DNA from 3 places in the Metabacillus hrfriensis genome. Region 3 is predicted to be linked to each of the others. Evidence: riboswitches for the same ligand, from Rfam matches in the RefSeq annotation. Region 3 holds a riboswitch; each other region holds the start of a gene.

Region 1 (6,899 bases), 2.5 Mb from region 3:
CGGGTCGCTTCCAATTGTGCTCTTCGGCAACGAAGAACAAAAACAGCAATATCTGCCAGACCTTGCAACAGGCCAGCGTATTGCAGCTTACGCATTAACTGAGCCGGGTTCCGGATCAGACGCATTGGGTGCAAGAGCAACTGCAAGATTGAATGCTGAAGGCACACACTATGTACTGAATGGAGAAAAGCAATGGATTACAAACTCAGGTTTTGCTGATGTTTTTGTAGTCTATGCAAAAGTTGACGGCGAGCACTTCTCGGCTTTCATCGTCGAAAAAAAATATCCTGGAGTATCAACAGGTCCGGAAGAAAAGAAAATGGGAATCAAAGGCTCTTCAACTAGAACTCTTATTCTTGAGGATGCATTGGTTCCAAAGGAAAATCTATTAGGAGACCTTGGAAAAGGCCATGTTATCGCATTCAACATCCTTAACATCGGAAGATATAAATTAGCTGTGGGAACAATCGGCGGATCAAAACGCATTATCGATGTCTCTGTTCAATATGCAAATCAGCGCCAGCAATTTAAAACGCCAATCAGCAGCTTCTCGCTGATTCAGGAAAAACTGGCTAACATGGCTTCTAAAACCTATGCAATGGAGAGTTCTGTATACCGTACTGTAGGGTTGTTTGAAGACCGCATGAGCCGTCTGTCGCCTGAAGAAGTGAAAGACGGCAAAGAAGTTGCTGCATCCATTGCTGAATATGCAATTGAATGTTCATTAAATAAAGTATTAGGATCTGAGACGCTTGATTATGTAGTAGATGAAGGCGTTCAAATCCATGGCGGATATGGTTTTATGGCAGAGTACGAAGTGGAAAGAGCGTACCGTGATTCCCGTATAAACCGCATTTTCGAAGGGACAAATGAAATTAACCGCCTATTAGTGCCTGGAACATATTTGCGCAAAGCAATGAAAGGTGAATTGCCATTGCTGCAAAAGGCTCAGGCTCTGCAGGAAGAATTAATGATGCTCATGCCTGAAGAAGTTGGTGAAGGCGTTCTGGAACAAGAAAAACATTTATTGAAAAATGCTAAAAAAATCGGCTTGATGATTGCTGGACTTGCTGCACAAAAGTACGGCCAGGCATTGCAGAAGGAACAAGAGGTATTAGTGAACATTGCAGATATCGTAAGCAGCATTTATGCTATGGAATCAGCGATTCTGCGTACTGAAAAAGCAATCAGCAAAGCTGGAGAAGCAAAGAGCGCTCAAAAGCTCCTTTATACTCAAGTGTACTGCCAGGAAGCATTTAATGAGATTGAAGCACACGCGAAGGAATCATTAGTTGCGATTGAACAGGGCGATACACTTCGCATGATGATTTCGGCACTCAGAAAATTCACTCGTCACACTCCGATCAACGTGATTGCCAAAAAACGTGAAATTGCAGCTGCACTAATTGAAGAAAATGGTTACCGCGCTTAAGCAAAGTGTAAGAAATGGACCTTTTCCGTAATGGAAAAGGTCTTATTTCTTTTAGGAAACTGATTTTTACACAATAGAAACTTGGGATTATGATTGTCCAATTGATTGTGGTAAAATAATCTTGTTCAATTACGGTTGCAGGTGGTGAGAAGAGTGGCTCTTACGTTTTATTGGTATCCAAAATGCGGTACATGCCGAAAAGCAAAAAAGTGGTTTGAAGATCACAATTTGCAGGTAGAAGATGTACATATTGTCGAAAATCCACCGACAAAAGAAGAATTAAAAAAGATGCTTGATAACAGCGGGTTAGAAGTAAAAAAGTTTTTCAATACCAGCGGTCAAAAATACCGCGAATTAGGCATGAAAGAGAAGGTTGCTTCTTTATCTGATGAAGAACTGCTTGAGATTCTGGCATCAGACGGCATGCTTATCAAACGGCCATTAACAACAGACGGCAAGAAAGTTACCGTCGGCTTTAATGAAGATCAATTCGAAGCAGCATGGGCAAAGTAGTAGAAGACTTTAACTTCAGTCTTTTTACAAATAAACAAGATAAAACTTGGAGGTAATAAAAATGAACACACCAAAAGAACTTCGCTATTCTGAAGAGCACGAATGGGTTAAAGTTGAAGGCGAAAAAGTACGTATCGGCATTACTGATTTTGCTCAATCAGAACTTGGGGATATTGTATTTGTTGAGCTTCCTGAAGTTGGAGATGAAATTAAAGCAGACGAGCCTTTCGGAAGCGTTGAATCAGTAAAAACGGTTTCAGAGCTTTATGCGCCAATCAGCGGAAAAGTTGTTGAAATCAATGAGGATCTTGATGACAGCCCAGAATTTGTAAACGAATCTCCATACGAAAAAGCATGGATGATTGTTATCGAGCCAAGCAATGTAAGTGATGTTGACAGCTTAATGACTGCTGAACAATATGTAGAAATGACAAATGAAGACTGATAAAGGGCATCAACTCAGGACACCCTAAGCTATAAAAAGGAGGGTGTTCCAGGATGTCATTTGAAAAGAAGCGCTTAGATATTACAGACCGGGTAACAGGACGCTTTTCAGAAGGTCAAATGAACTTGTTTTTTGAAAAAGAGCAAATTGGCACAATGTCTTTTGGTCAAAATGGAAATCAGGTTTCATTGAAAAATGGATATGAAGAAGAAAACCATTCCTTTTTCCAGGATGCAGACGTTTTATCAAAACAAGATGAAAAGTATGTAGATTGTGACGAAGAAAACGGCTGGTGCTAATCGAATGGCAGTGGAATGTTCCACTGCCATTTTTGTTCAATTATTTTAAGAAACAACCTCATGCAATTCGAATAGGTTATAAGATAACACATACTTTAACTGAATAGGTGATGGCGATGTCTGCAATTGAGGTTGAAAAGGTCATAATAGTTGAAGGAACATCTGACAAACGAAAGGTTCTTAATGTTGTCAATGAACCTGTAGAAATTATCTGTACAAATGGAACAATAAGCCTTACTCGATTAGATGAAATGATTGATGCTCTGTTTTATAGAGACGTATATGTGCTTGTAGATTCTGATGAATCAGGGGATCGCCTCAGAAAACAATTCAAGCGGGAACTGCCCGAAGCTGCTCATATATTTATAGATAGAATGTACCGTGAAGTTGCGACTGCACCTGATCAGCATGTTGCTGCTGTGCTTTTAAGTGCAAATATCGATGTTCAGGCGAAATACTTATAAAATAAAGGGAGTCTCATGAAAAGCAATGATTGAAATAAAAGAAGAACAATTAGATATGTTTGCTGAAAAAGAATTTGGCATCCTTTATCTATACACTCCATTTTGCGGAACGTGTCAGCTTGCAAAAAAAATGCTGTCTGTTGTTGAAGAGCTGCTCCCAGCTTTAGCGATTCATACGGCAAACTTAAATTTCCTGCCTAAGCAAGCGGAAGAGTGGGGAATTGAAAGTGTTCCCTGCTTGCTTATATTTGAAAATGGAGCGGTTACCCACAAGAAATATGCCTTTCATTCTGTTGAATATATTTATCAAATATTGAAAGAATATGCCGCCTGAGCAGGGCGGCATTTGACATATTTCTTGGGAAATAGAAAAAACGATTATTTTGTCTCTCCAAGTCCAATAAAGTGTCGAACTTTTCATAAAGGTGATGAGTCGTATTAAAACGAATTAATACGTTATGATCTGATAGGAAAGAAATGGGGAGAAAAAAAGAAATGGACTTATTTTCGTTTGTAGAAAAAATGAATGCGTCTTATTTTATTCAGCCGCTGCTTCCAAACGAAGAATTAAGAATACGGATAACCAGTTCAAAACAAAAACCCATCCTGCTTGTTTTAAAAAAGGGGGCTTGTTGTTTAAGCAGCGACAATGACAATCTTTCAGCACATGTACTGGTTTCAGGTGATGAAAATCATCTTCTTGACTGTTTTCACTCACCAATCAGACTTCTTCAGCTCTCAAAGCTAGGAGCGATTGAAGTAAAAGGATCATTTCGCAATGTACTAAGGCTTGAATCCATTATTCACTTGTCTAAATAATAATCTAAAAATTCAAACTATTAATTGACTGTGTAAATGAAGCGGTGTTACAATTCATTTAGATTCAATAAGTTTAATCTTATCAAGAGAGGTGGAGGGACTTGGCCCTGTGAAGCCCGGCAACCGGTTATTGCAACACGGTGCCAATTCCATCAGAGCAGGGTAGAATGCTCTGGAAGATAAGAAGAGTTATGGTGATTCCGCCTCTTCTTTGAAGGGGTTTTTTATATGGAAAAATGAAAAAGGAGATGGGAATATGGGACAAAATAAGTATCGGCTTGAGACGTTAAATGTACATGGGGGTTTGCAGAAGGATCCTGCAACAGGAGCACGGGCTGTGCCAATTTATCAGTCTAACGCCTATGTTTTTAATGATACGGAGCATGCATCGGATTTATTTGCTTTAAAAGAGCAGGGTTACATTTATACCCGGATACATAATCCTACCTCAACGGTTTTCGAAGAAAGAGTTGCCCAGCTAGAAGGGGGAGTAGGAAGTCTTGCTGTGGCAAGCGGCATGGCTGCGATAACGCTTTCCATATTAAATATTGCCGGAACAGGGGATGAGATTGTCTCTGCCTCAAGCCTATACGGGGGGACCTACAATCTCTTTCAAACCACTTTGCCTAAGTACGGGATACAGACTAAGTTTGTAAATGCGGATGATCCTGAGAATTTCAGGGATGCCATCACACCTAAAACAAAGGCCATTTTTGCAGAAACGATTGGCAATCCAAGTCTGCAGGTTCTTGATTTAGAGGCAGTGTCAAAAATTGCTCATGAAGCAGGTATCCCATTAATTATTGATAACACTTTTGCAACTCCTTATTTATGCAGGCCAATCGAACACGGAGCAGATATTGTCATTCATTCGGCCACCAAATGGCTGCTTGGAAACGGCACGACCCTCGGAGGAATTATCGTAGACGGAGGGAAGTTTGATTGGAACAGCGATAAGTTTCCGGGCTTTACTACTCCAGATCCAAGCTATCACAATCTTGTATATGCAGAAGCATTGCCGGAGGCAGCCTTTATTGTAAAAGCCCGCGTTCAGCTCCTCAGGGATTTAGGGCCTGCTATCAGTCCTTTTAATGCATTTCAATTTGCTCTTGGAGTGGAAACACTTCATGTAAGAATGAAAGAGCATATTTTTAATACGAGAAAAGTGGTTGAGTATTTAAATGAGCATCCTGCAGTTAAATGGGTGCTGTACCCTGAAGATGAACAGCACCCTGACAAGGCCCTGGCAGATAAATATTTAGCTAAAGGGGCAGGCGCGGTTGTAGTGTTCGGCATTGATGGCGGCCGTGCAGCAGGCGCAAAGGTGATTAATTCTGTTAACCTATGGTCGCATGCAGCAAATGTCGGAGATGCCAAAAGCCTGATCATTCATCCTGCCAGCACTACACATCAGCAGCTGGATGCAGAAGGCCTGAAAAAATCAGGAGTAACTGAAGACTTAATTCGATTGTCTGTTGGGATTGAACATATAGATGACCTTCTGGAGGATCTTGAACAGGCAATTGAACAAGCAACGGGTGTGAAATCATTAATTGAATCATCCGTCTTTTCGAATTAATAAAAAACTTTTTGGTTGACACGGTCTTTTGGCACATGATAAAATCACACTCGTACTACTAACTCACTGAATTTAAACGTAAACTAATTAAATAAATTGTAAGTCTCTTATCCAGAGAGGTGGAGGGAAAGTGCCCTGCGAAGCCCGGCAACCGTCAATTTTATTGAAAAGGTGCCAATTCACTCAAAGCTGTTATTCAGTTTTGAAAGATGAGAGAAAGGTTCTTCTATAGATATGCCTTTCTGCTCATTTATGCAGAAAGGCATTTTTGTTTTCTTAAAAGTTTAAGGGGAACAAGTGGTTCCGCTTTTCTTAATAAAAAAAATGAACCTGACGTAATTCGTGCAAAATGATAGTGAGTGGAATTTTGGAAGAAGGTGAATTCATGATTACGTTAAAAGATGTCAAAAAAGTCTTTCAATCAAAAAGCGGAAATGTTACCGCGGTTGATTCAGTTGACTTGAACATAAATCAAGGTGAAATTTTCGGAATTATCGGTTATAGCGGAGCAGGAAAAAGCTCACTGATCAGATTGCTGAACGGACTTGAAAAGCCTACAGGCGGTTCCATTCAAGTAGCGGGAAGAGAGATCGATAAAATCCGCGGAGATGAACTGAGAACGGCAAGACACGAAATAAGCATGATCTTTCAGCATTTTAATCTCCTTTGGTCAAGGTCGGTCCGGGAAAATATTTCGTTTCCATTAGAAATTGCCGGAGTGAAAAAAGAGCAGCGGGTGAAACGAGTGGAAGAGCTGATTAAGCTTGTAGGGCTGGAAGGGCGGGAAGATGCATATCCATCCCAGCTGAGCGGAGGACAAAAACAGCGTGTCGGTATTGCAAGAGCTCTTGCGAATAACCCAAAAGTATTGCTTTGTGACGAAGCAACATCTGCACTGGACCCGCAAACAACAGATTCAATTCTTGAACTGCTGGTGGATATTAACGAAAGACTGGGTTTGACCATTGTCCTGATTACACATGAAATGCATGTTATTCGTAAAATCTGCCATCGTGTTGCCGTTATGGAGAACGGAAGGATTGTTGAGCAGGGTGAAGTGCTCGATGTTTTCAAAAAACCGCAGCAGTCTATTACGAAGCGCTTTGTGAAACAAATTACGGAGCCTGATGATACGCAGGAAACGATGGAATTGATTCTTGAAAAATACAAACACGGAATGGTTATTCAGCTAACATTTGTGGGGGATTCAACAGAAAGTCCGCTCATTACGAATCTTATACGAAACCATCCGATTGAAGTAAACATCCTTCAAGGGAAAATATCGCAAACTCAAAGCGGATCATATGGTACCTTGCTCATTCATATGGACGGGCAACCTGAAGAGCTT
Region 2 (6,899 bases), 1.6 Mb from region 3:
GATTTCTTCCAGTCATTCTTAATGAATGAAACGTATTTAGCCTGCTCAAGTCCGGCCTGTGCAAACAGGTTTTTCATAATCACTTTATCCATGCCGGCTGCAGAAGCAAGAACGCCATTCCCTACATAAGGAATATTCAGCAATTCAAGCATTCCCTGAACCGTTCCGTCTTCACCGTTTGGTCCATGCAGAAGAGGGAACACTACATCGATTTGCTCATGCTCATTGTCCGTCTTTGAAGGAAAGAGATCCTGATTCAAAGCAACCGGCGATACAGCTGTGCCGCCTTCTTTAAACTGAAGAGCAGCAACGTTTGCAGCAGGCTCCTGCAATTTTGCACCGCGGATCCATTCACCTTTATCTGAAATGTAGATTGGATGTATATCAAATTTGTTTGTATCTAAAGCTTTTATTACAGCAAGTGCGGTCTGCAATGAAACCTGATGCTCTGCTGACTTGCCGCCGTATAATAATCCGACTTTAATTTTCATGTGGATATCCCCCTAAAGAAAGTTCATCTCTTCTATATTATCATTTTCAAATCAAATTGTTATAGCCATCATGCAATTCTTTATAACATTCGAGTGACACGCCTTTTTCCGTCCGCTTTTGATTATCCTATTTTAGCTATTTGTGCTGTTATTGGTGACTCTGGTTTTTGAGCTTGTTATGAGGCTTCATTCAGGTTCTATGATTACCCAACTTCGGCTTTTCTGCTGTTTTGGAGACTCATACTGGCTCTTTGATTCCTCTAAATTCGATTTCCAGCTTTTTTGAGGACTCATACTGGTTCTTTGATTCCTCTAAAAAGTTTTTACACACGTTTTGGAGACTCATACTGGCTCTTTGATTCCTCTAAATCGGATTTCCAGCTTTTTTGAGGACTCATACTGGTTCTTTGATTCCTCAAAAAAGACTTTACACACGTTTTGGAGACTCATACCAGCCCTTTGATTCCTCTAATCCGATTTCCAGCTCTTTTGAGGACTCATACTGGTTCTTTGATTCCTCTACAATGACTTTACACACGTTTTGGAGACTCATACAGGCCCTTTGATTCCTCTAAATCCGATTTCCAGCTCTTTTGAGGACTCAAACATGATCTTTGTTTCCCCTAATTCGGCTTTCCAACTGTTTTGGAGACTCATACCAGCCCTTTGATTCCTCTAAATCCGATTTCCAGCTCTTTTGAGGACTCATACTGGTTCTTTGATTCCTCTAAAATGACTTTACACACGTTTTGGAGACTCATACCAGCCCTTTGATTCCTCTAAATCGGATTTCCAGCTCTTTTGAGGACTCAAACACGATCTTTGTTTCCCCTAATTCGGCTTTCCAACTGTTTTGGAGACTTATACAGGCTCTTTGATTCCTCTAAATCCGATTTCCAGCTCTTTTGAGGACTCATACTGGTTCTTTGATTCCACTAAATCGGATTTCCAGCTCTTTTGAGGACTCAAACACGATCTTTGTTTCCCCTAATTCGGCTTTCCAACTGTTTTGGAGACTTATACAGGCTCTTTGATTCCTCTAAATCCGATTTCCAGCTCTTTTGAGGACTCATACTGGTTCTTTGATTCCACTAAATCGGATTTCCAGCTCTTTTGAGGACTCAAACATGATCTTTGTTTCCCCTAATTCGGCTTTCCAACTGTTTTGGAGACTCATACCAGCCCTTTGATTCCTCTAAATCCGATTTCCAGCTCTTTTGAGGACTCATACACGATCTTTATTTCCCCTAATTCGGCTTTCCAACTGTTTTGGAGACTCATACAGGCCCTTTGATTCCTCTAAATCGGATTTCCAGCTCTTTTGAGGACTCATACACGATCTTTGTTTGCCCTAATTCGGCTTTCCAACTGTTTTGGAGACTCATACTGGCTCTTTAATTCCTCTAAAATCGCTCTCGACCTGTTTCCAGGATCCACCCAGGTTTTTTTGTACATCCTAACAGAGGCATTCGCTATCTGCCAAAACTCCATATCATCCTTTTTATCCAGCACTGCGCATTCAGTGACCAGAGCTCTTTACAAAGTTTATTTTGGCCTGCATAAGCAATTCGTGAATGCAAAATCCTCATTATGTATTAAAATAAAAGCAAGGAGGCATGATCATGAAGCAAATTACATCCAAAGAACAGTTTCAAGAGTTAATTACCCAAGATCAAGAGGTGCTGATCAAATTTTTCGCAGACTGGTGCCCTGACTGTACAAGAATGAATATGTTTATTGATGAAATCATTGGGGCTTATTCTAAATATGATTGGTACGAAATCAATAAGGATGAGTTCCCTGAACTTGCAGAAACTTATCAGGTAATGGGCATCCCAAGCATTCTGATCTTCAAAAACGGTGAAAAACTCGGGCATCTTCACAGCGCTAATGCAAAATCACCAGAGCAAGTAACTGAATTCCTGCAAGAAAAGCTCGGCTGAATTTTTAGAATTGACAGATTAAACAATTTTATTTATGATACAACTAATTTCATATGCTTTCTTATCAAGAGAGGTGGAGGGACATGGCCCTTTGAAGCCTCGGCAACGGATCTATACAGAAACCGTGCCAATTCCAGCAAACGTTATGTTTGACAGATGAGATGGAACTGAAAACAGCAGATTCTGCCTCTCTTCTTACACAAGAGAGGCTTTTTTATGCGGAGAGAGGAGTGTTTTATTGATGAAATACGGATTTTGGCTGCCGATCTTCGGCGGATGGCTCCGGAATGTGGAAAATGAGAATATGCCCCCGACCTACGCATATGCAAAAGAGGTCATTCAAAAGGCGGAAAAATGGGGTTATGATACAACCTTGATTGCCGAGCTTTACTTAAATGATATTAAAGGACCTGAGCACGATTCCCTCGAAGCATGGACCACAGCAGCCGCACTTGCAGCCGTGACAGATAAGATTGAAATCATGACCGCAGTAAGACCCGGTTTTCATAATCCCGCGGTTACAGCAAAAATGGCAGCAAACATCGATCACATCAGCAATGGCAGATTCACCTTAAACGTCGTATCGGCCTGGTGGGAAGAAGAAGCGCGGCAATATGGCGGAATTTTTACTGAGCATGATGCAAGATATGACCGGACAGAAGAATTCATCCAAGTATTAAAAGGGCTGTGGGAAAAAGAAACCTTCACCTATCAAGGCAATTTCTATCAGTTCAGCCAAACACATCTCCATCCAAAGCCTGTACAAAAGCCGAATCCGATTCTTTATGCAGGCGGCGAAAGCCCCCGCGGAAAAGAAACCATTGCGAGGCATTGTGATGCCTATGTAATGCACGGCGGAACGGTTGATGAAATCAGAAGCAAGATTGATGAGATGAAGAAGTTAAGAGCATCTGCTGAAGGCAAACCGTTTCAATCCTTTGGAATGGCTGCTTACATTGTGTGCAGAGATACGGATGATGAGGTTCAGGCGGAGCTTGCAAGAATCACGGATATTAAGGAATCTTCAGCTTATGCGGGATATAAAGATTTCACAACAAAATCCCAGCTTGAACAAAAGCTCGAGCTTTATGATTACTCTGTCTCCAATCGAGGATTGCGACCGAATCTAATCGGAACGCCTGAGCAGATTGCAGAAAAGATTATTCAGTATGAAGATGCCGGGCTCGACTTGCTTCTGCTGCAATTCTCTCCGCAGCTCGAGGAAATGGAACGATTCTCAACAGAAGTGATGCCGCTTGTGGAAGAAAAAAGAAAAGCGAAACTAGAAAGCACATACTCTTCATGAGTATGTGCCTTCTGGTCTTCTTGCTTCAAACGTAATGGTTTGCTCCGCGTGCACGGGCTCTTTTCCATATGTATAATCGGCTGATATCACAATGTCAATAAACCCAAGCCGCTCTAAAACCAATTTAAATTCACGTACACCGTACCATCTCATCGCAAACCTCTGCAGTTCAGTGTCTATCAGCTTGCCTTCCTGCCACTTTTCATATTTCAAATAGCTTACCGAATACTGCTCAAGGTAATTCACTTCCACCCGCTTTGATTCCATTGTAATAACATTCTGTTCGGGTGTAACCCAAGTTTTCGTCTTGACCTCATTTAGAGCTGTATCAGGCTGAAGATACAAATCAAGAATCAGCCGGCCGCCTGCAGCCAGATGATCGTAAAAGTTCTTAAGCGTCAAAATGGATTGCTTTCTGTCTTCAATCAGCAAAAAAGTCCCCGCTGGAATGATAATCGCCTCAAAGGTGCGGGGGAGTTTCATTTCGCTCATCCCCATTTTCTGCAGGACTGGAGACAGCCCCCTCTCCTCGCAGCGCTTTCTGCATGACTCGAGCATATCTTGCGATTGATCGATTCCTTCTATTTTCAGCCCATCCTGAAGAAAAGGAATATAGATTCTTCCTGATCCGGCACCCGGCTCTAAAATACGTCCTTTTACATCCTTGAGACGCTCACGGTAATATTCGATGTCTCCAAAAGAATGGCCGACCGGCTTGTCGATATCATAAACTTCCGTTGCAAGTTTGCTGTAGCTGCTGAACATGTAACCAGCCTCCCGGGTAGAATTATGTTATTATTTATAGCCTTAATCCTGTGACTCATACATAAGAAATGCGGAATCGCCCGTTTAGCTCAGGCAGACAGAAAAGTCCGGGTTTTTGCCGGATTTGTTCAGGCCGAGCGAGTTTGGCAATGGAGCTTGACATCAATGCAGAAAATTACTGCCTTATCTCATCCTATCAAACGTTTGTTTAACTCTTAAATCCTTTTTGTGCGCGGATCATTGCGCTTTACAAGATAGTAGCCGATACCTGCAAGCGCCATAATAATGACAATCGGAATAATATATGGCTCAGCAGCATATTTAATCTCGGTCCAATTCGTGCCTAGCTGAATTCCCAAATACAAAAAGAAAATGGTCCATGGAATCATGGCAGCAACAGTATAAATCGTAAATCTCCATAACGGCATCTTTCCGATCCCGGCAGGAATGGAAATGGCATGTCTCACAACCGGAATGAATCTTGCTGTAAAAATAACCCCGGCACCATATTTTTCAAACCAGGCCTCTGATAGATCCAAATGATGTTTATTAATAAATAAAAACTTCCCGAACTTTTCAAGAAAGGGTCTTCCGCCATAATACCCCATCCAATAAAGGAAAACTTGTGCAAGCGTTCCTCCTATCACTCCGGCAACAACCGCTCCCGCAAACTTAATTTGTCCAAGAGAGATTAAATAGCCGCCATAACCCAGAACAATTTCACTTGGAATAACCTCAACCATTAATCCCAGAGCAATTCCGTAATAGCCTAAATCAGCCAGAACCTCTAAAAGTGAATAAATGAATTCCTTCATATTCGCTCCCCTGCTTTGTATTTTCTATAAAGAAAACATCATGATCCCTCATGTACTCTGGATTAGAATTTAAAGTCCGTTCGGATCATACGGGCTTTACGAAGTGTGTCAAAGACAATGACAAGCGCCGGTCCTGCGAATAAACCGATAAATCCAAGAAGTTTAAACCCTATGAACAAGCTGATCAGCGCCGCTAAAGGTGTAATGCCCATACTGCTTGAAAAGATTTTAGGTTCAATGACCCTTCTGACCACAGTGATGACCAAAAAGAGAATCACCAGCCCAATTGATAAAGCTTGGTCATTTTGAAAAAATGCGTAGATCGCCCATGGAACGAGAAAAGATCCTGTTCCAAGTATCGGCAGAATATCCACAATGACTATCAAAAGAGACAAGACCACTGTGTAGGGAACTCCCAGGATGGAAAGACCTGCAAACGCCATCACAAAAGTCAGAGCACTTAAAAAAATCTGCGCTTTTACAAAACCAATACCCGCTTTATTTAATTCTTCCAGGACAAGGGTGAGTTTCTCTTTCGTTTTCTCAGTTAAACTGTCTGCAATCATTCTTTTTAATCGCGGAAGCTCAAGGCTGAATAAATATAAGGCGATTAGATAGATCAGGATTTCAAACATAAAACCAGGAAGAAAGGCGATAAAATCAAGCAAGCTGTTTAAAAAACCATTCACGCCTTCTTCAAACGATTTAAGTCCGGCTGTAAACGATTCCTCAAGTGATTGAACAACTCCTCGCGGAATGGTTTCCTGCACTTGTTCCCATTTCGTTAATGTGGGCTGAATGATGCTTGCATAAACCTCTTTAATGATTTCAGGGAGACTCGATGCAAATGACACAAATTGATCAAAGACAACCTTAACTGTAAAGTAGCCAATCATCCCCAGCAGTGCAACATAAGCTGTAAATGCGGCAAAAACGGCAAGACCGCGTCCGAATTTCAAGTGTTTTTGCAGCCTTTGCACAGCCCCATCCAGTAAGAGCGCAGTAATTAATGCGAATAGAAGAGATAGGCTTAGCGGCAAAAGGATCATGACTACAACGATCAAAATACAGAGCAAAATCCATTTTTTCTTGTTCACCTTTTCGTTTCCCCTTTTAATATATATGCGTGTTCCTTTTATTATAATCTATTAAAAGGAAATCAAGTTATATACTAAAAAAAAAAGCAAGCCACGGCAGCCTGCTTTTAAAGTTAATTATCGCGAAAAAGCTGTTTTTGCGGCGGCTTTTATCAATACAAACCAGCCTATTACCAGGAAGACCCCGCCGGCTCCAAATAAATAAGCAAAATACTGAAGGGCCTGATTGCCTGCAAACTCAAAAACAAGTTTGATAAACTCGTCGCGGACAACTGGAATGAACAGAAGGACAGCAGCCAATCCAATCGCGGCATATCCTCCTATTAAACCAAAGCGGTAAAACAAACTGCCGATCAAAAAGAAGCCGGCCAATAAGAAAAAACAGATAGCGCCGTCAATAAAGAAATTGACTAGATACAGATTTTCATATCCAAGAAACTTTGAAAAGTAATAAATCTTCAGATCTGCTCGAACCATACTTG
Region 3 (6,899 bases):
TATTGGGAATAAATATACAAATAAATTATTACAGATACTTCTATACTTGTAAATAGATTAGCAATATTCGACAATAATATTGAGAAATAATATGACAATTTTGTTAATTTTATTTAATACCAAGTTTTTCCCGAATTTGCGAGAGTTTAAACAAATAATGCCGGATTTATTATAAAAGAAAAAAGAGCTCTCAGGCTCTTTAATAAGGATCTGCTTCATGACCAAATTTATCAGCTTTTTCTACTGTTTCTTCAGCAGCTGCAGAACTGGACATTTGACTGGATTATTCCAGACTTTCAGCTAAACACACGCCATAACGTTTGTCAAAATTTGTAAAATATTCAATCGTTTTTGCTGCTATGTCCAATATTAAAAGGCATAAACAACTTTATTGGCAAAGAAAAACAGCAGATCGAATAGCTCGGCTGCTGTTTTTTTAATGAAATTCCTTTTACTTTGTTAATACTTTTTCTCCGAGATTCACATCATCAACTGACGTTACCCGGAAATCTTTTTCTTCCAGCTTCTTAATTATTTTATTCAGCTTTTTCTCAGAAACGTCATGGGAGAGATTGATGATGATTCTTCTTAAATATGTATCGCCATTATCGAGTGTCAGGAGTCCTTCGATGTTCACATCCTTAATCGTTGAGACAAGATCTTTAATCGCGCCTTTATGCTCTTTCGTGCCGACTGTCAGAATATAACCGCCTGTCTTCATTCCAAACGAATCCTCAAGTACATCCATGACATTACCATGCGTAATAATGCCTGAAAATTCCTCTTTATCATTCAGCACAGCTAAAAATGGAAGACGTCTGATGGTAAGGAATGTCTTAAAGAATGAATCCTCTTCATAAACAAAAGCATCCTGATCCTGAATCAGAGCCTCGATCGAATCCTCATCCTTGCCCTCCTTTTCTACATAATGATCCAGGAGATCAACTTTATAGATTAAGCCGGCAAACACTGTGCCATTCTCTCTAAGAACGGGAATGCTCCGATACCCTGACTCCTTCAGCAATTCATAAGCTTCCTTTACCGTGCTTTCCGCCTTACAGTATCTTACATCCTCTTTTTTCACGAAATTGTAGCGAATCTTCATCTTTCCAATCCTCCCTTTTATGCTTATTTATTGTTGAAAATTTACCATAGAAACATCAGAGAGTAAAGAAAATTAAAATGATTTTGAATTTTCTTCTGGCCCTGCTCATTTTCTTGCATCCAGCTTAAGGATTTTAGTGCTGTTAATTATGTTCGATTGGATTCAGATTGTGCTCGCTTTACAAGGTTTTCTCCTCCTTGATTCAAATTGCATAAGTCAAAGTTTATTTTAAATCATTCTGTGCAGCTGATGTCCTATTCGAATCATTCATTCTTGTTCTGCTGACTAAAATCCTTTACTTTCAGAATAAAAAAACCCCCTTCACCATCAAGGTGAAGAGGATTTCCAATTATGCCTGCTGCTCTTCTTTTTCGTAAATTGGCACCCAGCCTTCAGATGTAACGAAAATGCGGACTGCGACAACTTTGCGGTCCTCCTGAAGAGTAAAGTAGTGGCGTATGTTTGGCGGTACGGAGATTAAGTCGCCGGGGTTGAGTTCAACATCAAAAAATGAGCCGTCTTTTCCCTGTATGATGAATATGCCGTGGCCGCTGACGATGAAGCGTACTTCGTCATCTGTGTGATGATGCTCCTGCTGAAAATTTTTCAATAGTTGATCAAGATTCGGCGTGCTCTCAGATAAAGAGATGACATCCTGTGCCTTGTAGCCGCGACGCTCTGAGATGTCTGCGATTTCATCCTTGAATACTTGCAGAATTTCCTCTTTTTGCTCATCAGCAAGACTGTAATTCTCTCTTAAAGCTTCCGGCAGCTTCTCGATATCCCAGTGCTCATAAATGACTTCTTGAGACTCAAGAAAGGCAGCTACCGCCTTTTGATCAGCGATTCTTTCATTTGTTTCCTGTAATCGTATCGTTGCCATTATAATTCCTCCTATTGTTAAGCTCTTAATGTGAGCGATTTAGCTTGTTTTAAAGATAGGACTTTTAAATGATAGGAAAATAGAAATTCACATGCTTCCAGCACTTTTTTGGCTTCGAAAGCATCCTTGCCCCAAACGGTAATGCCATGATTGCGGATCAAAACAGCACCGGAGTTTCCGTTCACATACTTGCCAAAGTCAGCTGCGAGATCCGGTATATGAGCCGCATTTTCAATAATCGGAATATGCCACTCTGCATCTTCTTCCCAAAGACCAAATGCTTTAATGATTTCCTGTCCTTTAAACGTAACGCCGCCGTCATCGCCGTAGAGCTCAGAGATGACATTGTTGTCAACAGTATGGACGTGGAGGCTGCAGCCTGCGTTCGTACGATTATAGATTTCAACATGAAGCAGGGTTTCAGCAGAAGGCTTCAGCTTTGTTTCTTCAAGGGCAGCTCCATTCTGATCGACCAATAGGAAATCTTCATCCGTTTCAATCCGTTTATCCTTACCGCTTGAAGTCACTAAAAACGAGAGCGGCTCTGTTTTTACCTTAATCGCGAGGTTTCCGCTTGTACCTGGAAACCAGTCCCTCTCAGCAAGCTCGCGTTTAACCGCTGCAAGCTCGCGCAAGCGTTGATTTAAAAGACTCATGATACCGCCTCCTGCTTTTTCTTAAGTCTATCTATCACATCAAAGAACGTAGTAAATTCCTGATGCGGAAGGTCTAAAGACTGGCATTTTCCCAGAAGAAAATCTCTTGCAAACACAAAGTCTGCAAGTTTTGCAGCCTCTAAATCCGTAACTGAATCACCAATGACAATGACTTCCTGATCAGGAGCAGCAAGCTTCCTGATTAAACTCGGCTTGCAGCAGCCACAGTCATTGCTGCACTGATCATCACATGAGTTTGGCCATAAGATTTCAATTGCCTGACCGCTGAAATCACCTGCATTGCAGTAAACACGGTCCCTGTCAACCAAGCCATTCAACAATGGGTGAACAAAAAAATCAATGCCTCCGCTTACGATATACAGAGGGATTTCTTCCTCCTCCGTATATTGAACAAATTCACGGAATCCATCGCGAAGCTGAGCCGTAAAAAGCAAGTATTGAATAATATCATATTTCAGCTCTGATGGAATCAGCCGAAACATCTTCTCTACTCCTGCCCGGACAGAAATCCGCTGTCTTAATACATCATCCTTTAAAGCATTCCATTCTGGCGGTGCAAACTTCTTCATGATGGCAATAATGTTGTCATTGTTTGTTATTGTTCCGTCGAAATCACAGATGATAATCGGCTTGCTCATTTGCTCACTTCCACCTGCCCCCAAAGATCCAGCGCGATTCTCAAATCCGCATTTTCATTTGCTTTTTCAGTCAAGGAGATGCCTTGTAATGCCGCATCGATCGCTGCACGGAAAGCTTTTCCGCCTGCAGCAGCGCCGTTTGGATGTCCGTGGACACCTCCGCCTGCGTTAATCACGCTATCTAACCCGAAATCCTGGATTAAGATAGGGACGAGTCCTGGATGAATCCCTGCTGAAGGCACAGGGAATGTTTCCTTCAGGAGCACGTTTTCTTTACAAGCTGCACCTATGGAAAGGGCCGCTTCCCGCTCAAGCGCAACACTTCCATAAGGGGATGGAAACAGAGAAAAATCGGCTCCGCTGTATCTCAGCAATTTTCCGAGTAAAAGAGAATGCGAGATTCCATATAGTGAGGATGATGCCAATGCACCGCTGACAGCTGGATGAGCCATAAGCGGAATGTTGATGTCTTTGTCCTCTGCCAGGCTTTGAAGCACGTCAAGGCCGTAGGCAAAAACATTAAGCAATAGGGCATCTGCTCCAAGCTCTGCCGCACGCTTTGCTTTTTCTTTTAAATCATACGTTTTGCCTGATAAATGAACCGCGTACATCGCCTTATGACCGGTCTCCTCATAAACCTTGTTTAACACTTCTTTTCCGGCAGTAATCCGCTGGTCAAAAGGTGTCAGCGGATTTTCAAAAAGAATTTCATCGTCTTTCACCAAATCAACCCCGCCAAGCACCTGATCTTTAAGCTGATTCTTTAAAAAAGCGAGATCACGTCCGATGACACCTTTAAAAATACTCATAAGCAAAGGTCTGTCATATACACCAAGTTTTTCACGGATGCCGCTGATGCCGAATTTAGGACCTTGAAACTCAGCAAGAATATCTTCTGAAAAATCCAGGTCCTGAAGCTTTACTTCGCCGTCAAGAGACAGTTTTCCAAACACAGTCGCAAGAATCGCCGGCAAATCATGGCTGAAATTTACGCCAGGGTAAAAAATTTTAACGATGCCTTTTTTAACGCGTTTGTTTAAAAAAGCTGAAACCTTATCATCAGCCTCAAATTCTTCTACAGAGATGACCTTCCCTTTGTGCTGCTTCAATTGTATCTGAGTCAGTTCCGGAAGATCCGTCCAGGACCCAACGGTTAACCCAAGGGCAATCCCTTCTGCTTTTTTTTCTAAGTTTTTTTCATCATGGATGAGATAGGTTGCTGTAATGCCGCTCATGTTTGTACCGCCTTCCATAACAGTTTTAGAAATGCGCAAGCGCCAGTTTAGCTCAGGCATGGCAAAACCAGCAGAAAAGTCCGGTTTTGACTTTTTTGTTCTGGCCGAGGAGCTGGACGACTCAGTTTGCCATCAATGCGCAAAATTTTATACATTCTAAATAAATAAAAAAGGCCCCTTTCCGCTAATCGAAAAGAGACCTTATCTGACTTGGCTAAGATCCTTATCTATCAGCGAAATGCTGCAAGATTTAGCACCGTGCTTAAACCTTGGTTTAAGTCGGTTGCCGGGCTTCATCGGGCTAGTCCCTCCACCTGCTCTTGATAAGAATGGCTTATTTATTTTATGTTCTGAATAACCTGAAATTAATTTGGATTATAACATTTTTTCAAAAGACTGTCAACCGCCATTTTAAAATAAATTCAAAGATTTTATCCGTGCTGCTGCTTCTCTCAGTCTTTCTTCTGAGGTTAAAAGTCCTGCCCTTACATAGCCTTCTCCGAATTTCCCAAAACCGACACCCGGCGCCACACAGACATGTGCATGAAGGAGGAGATATTCGGCAAAGGATTCTGACGTATAGCCTTCCGGAACAGGCAGCCAGGCAAAAAACGACCCTGGCGGCGCTTCAACCTGCCAGCCAATTTCGTTAAGAGCAGTTATGAATGCATGGCGTCTGCTTTCATACCGCTCCACCAATTCATCCACACAGCTCTGTGATTCAAGCAGGGCAGCTGCAGCAGCTTCTTGGACAGCACTGAACACACTGACAAACATGTGATCCTGCAGCAGATTAATCGCTTCAATGACACTTTCATTGCCAATCGCAAAGCCAATCCTCCAGCCCGCCATATTATACGTCTTCGAGAGTGTATAGATTTCTATCCCAGTTTCTTTCGCTCCTTCAACTTCCAAAAAGCTGACAGGTTTTTTTCCGTCGAACCCAATGGCGCCATAGGCAAAATCATGAATCACACAAATTTCATTTTCTTTTGCAAACGCGACTGTTTCTTCAAAGAATTCTTTTGAGGCAACAGCACCGGTCGGATTGTTCGGGTAATTCAGAAACATTAGCTTTGCCTGTTTCTTCGCTTCTTCAGAAAGTTGCCCATAATCCGGCAAAAACTGATTATCTTTTACCAGCGGCATAAATTCCATCCTGGCCCGGGCAAGCTCTACCCCAGACCAATAGTCAGGATATCCGGGATCCGGCACGAGAACTAAATCATCCGGGTCCAGTAAACATTGCGGAATTTCAACAAGCCCCGCTTTTCCGCCAAACAAAATGGCCACTTCTTTGTCAGCATTAAGTGTTACACCATACTCCCGCTTGTAAAATTCCGCAATTGCTTCTTTAAGAAATTTCTGTCCGCGGAACGGGGAATATTTGTGATAGTCCGGATTTTCCGCTGCCTCCTGAAGAGCCTTAACAATGTGGGGCGGTGTCGGCTGATCAGGATTCCCCTGTCCAAGATTAATAACGTCATGTCCCGCTTCGATACTTGCATTCACTCTTGCTACGAGACTTGCAAAAAACTGCTTTGGAAGCTTATTTAATAACTGTGATTGATTGAAGTTTTTCATGTTTTACACCTTCTCAAAAAATTCTTGAAATTCTAGTGAAAAATCATATATTGTTAGAGTCAGCTTGTAAAGAAAAATTTTCGAGGCGGAGATGAAGATTGATGAATCCAAAAGTGGCATGCCTGCAAATAGACCTTGTTTTTGGTGACCCTGAAGCAAATATTGAAACGGTAAAAAAAGAAATAGAAAAAATAGCAGCATCTGAAAAACCTGACGTAATTGTTCTGCCTGAACTGTGGACAACAGGCTATGATCTTACTAGGCTCGACGAGATCGCAGACCCAAACGGCAGCAAAACAATCGCTCTGGTCAGCAGTCTGGCTAAAACATATGAAGTTAATATTGTGGCAGGTTCTGTTGCGAAAAAAACAGAGGCAGGCGTCACGAACACAATGTATGTTTTTAATCGCCAAGGCGAGCTTAACCATGAATACAGCAAGCTGCATCTTTTCAAACTGATGGATGAGCACCTTTATCTAAACGGCGGAACCGAAAAAGGCCTGTTTCAGCTTGACGGTCTGCAAAGTGCCGGAGTGATTTGCTATGACATTCGATTCCCTGAATGGATCCGCGTTCATACAGCACAAGGAGCAGAAATCCTTTACGTTGTGGCAGAATGGCCGCTCCCAAGACTGCATCACTGGAGATCCATGCTGATCAGCCGTGCAATTGAAAATCAATGTTTTGTTGTAGCCTGCAACCGCTCAGGCAGTGATCCGAATAATGAATTCGCCGGTCACTCGATGATAATCGATCCGTGGGGAGAAATTTTAGCTG

Evidence for each region. Region 3 has a riboswitch for S-adenosylmethionine ahead of mtnW (2,3-diketo-5-methylthiopentyl-1-phosphate enolase). Riboswitches for the same ligand answer to the same signal wherever they lie in the genome.
Region 1: it holds a riboswitch for S-adenosylmethionine, as region 3 does, so the genes downstream of both, QLQ22_RS21820 (O-acetylhomoserine aminocarboxypropyltransferase/cysteine synthase family protein) here and mtnW (2,3-diketo-5-methylthiopentyl-1-phosphate enolase) in region 3, are expected to answer to the same signal.
Region 2: it holds a riboswitch for S-adenosylmethionine, as region 3 does, so the genes downstream of both, QLQ22_RS01280 (LLM class flavin-dependent oxidoreductase) here and mtnW (2,3-diketo-5-methylthiopentyl-1-phosphate enolase) in region 3, are expected to answer to the same signal.

What each region holds. Positions count from the first base shown of each region.
Region 1 is NZ_CP126116.1:4,386,909-4,393,807, reverse strand. It holds gene QLQ22_RS21855 (acyl-CoA dehydrogenase FadE) at 1-1,432, shown strand, start outside; gene QLQ22_RS21850 (arsenate reductase family protein) at 1,586-1,945, shown strand; gene gcvH (glycine cleavage system protein GcvH) at 2,007-2,390, shown strand; gene QLQ22_RS21840 (YusG family protein) at 2,444-2,689, shown strand; gene QLQ22_RS21835 (toprim domain-containing protein) at 2,806-3,153, shown strand; gene QLQ22_RS21830 (thioredoxin family protein) at 3,179-3,487, shown strand; gene QLQ22_RS21825 (SCP2 sterol-binding domain-containing protein) at 3,649-3,972, shown strand; SAM riboswitch class I at 4,049-4,158, shown strand; gene QLQ22_RS21820 (O-acetylhomoserine aminocarboxypropyltransferase/cysteine synthase family protein) at 4,229-5,551, shown strand; SAM riboswitch class I at 5,656-5,767, shown strand; gene QLQ22_RS21815 (methionine ABC transporter ATP-binding protein) at 5,937-6,899, shown strand, end outside.
Region 2 is NZ_CP126116.1:224,119-231,017, reverse strand. It holds gene QLQ22_RS01290 (D-alanine--D-alanine ligase) at 1-491, opposite strand, end outside; gene QLQ22_RS01285 (thioredoxin family protein) at 2,114-2,434, shown strand; SAM riboswitch class I at 2,493-2,597, shown strand; gene QLQ22_RS01280 (LLM class flavin-dependent oxidoreductase) at 2,676-3,740, shown strand; gene QLQ22_RS01275 (class I SAM-dependent methyltransferase) at 3,735-4,505, opposite strand; gene uptA (undecaprenyl phosphate transporter UptA) at 4,721-5,320, opposite strand; gene ytvI (sporulation integral membrane protein YtvI) at 5,383-6,417, opposite strand; gene QLQ22_RS01260 (hypothetical protein) at 6,535-6,899, opposite strand, start outside.
Region 3 is NZ_CP126116.1:1,824,536-1,831,434, reverse strand. It holds gene cbpA (cyclic di-AMP binding protein CbpA) at 452-1,105, opposite strand; gene QLQ22_RS09035 (1,2-dihydroxy-3-keto-5-methylthiopentene dioxygenase) at 1,455-1,988, opposite strand; gene QLQ22_RS09030 (methylthioribulose 1-phosphate dehydratase) at 2,006-2,644, opposite strand; gene QLQ22_RS09025 (2-hydroxy-3-keto-5-methylthiopentenyl-1-phosphate phosphatase) at 2,641-3,303, opposite strand; gene mtnW (2,3-diketo-5-methylthiopentyl-1-phosphate enolase) at 3,300-4,538, opposite strand; SAM riboswitch class I at 4,759-4,868, opposite strand; gene QLQ22_RS09015 (pyridoxal phosphate-dependent aminotransferase) at 4,950-6,122, opposite strand; gene QLQ22_RS09010 (carbon-nitrogen family hydrolase) at 6,224-6,899, shown strand, end outside.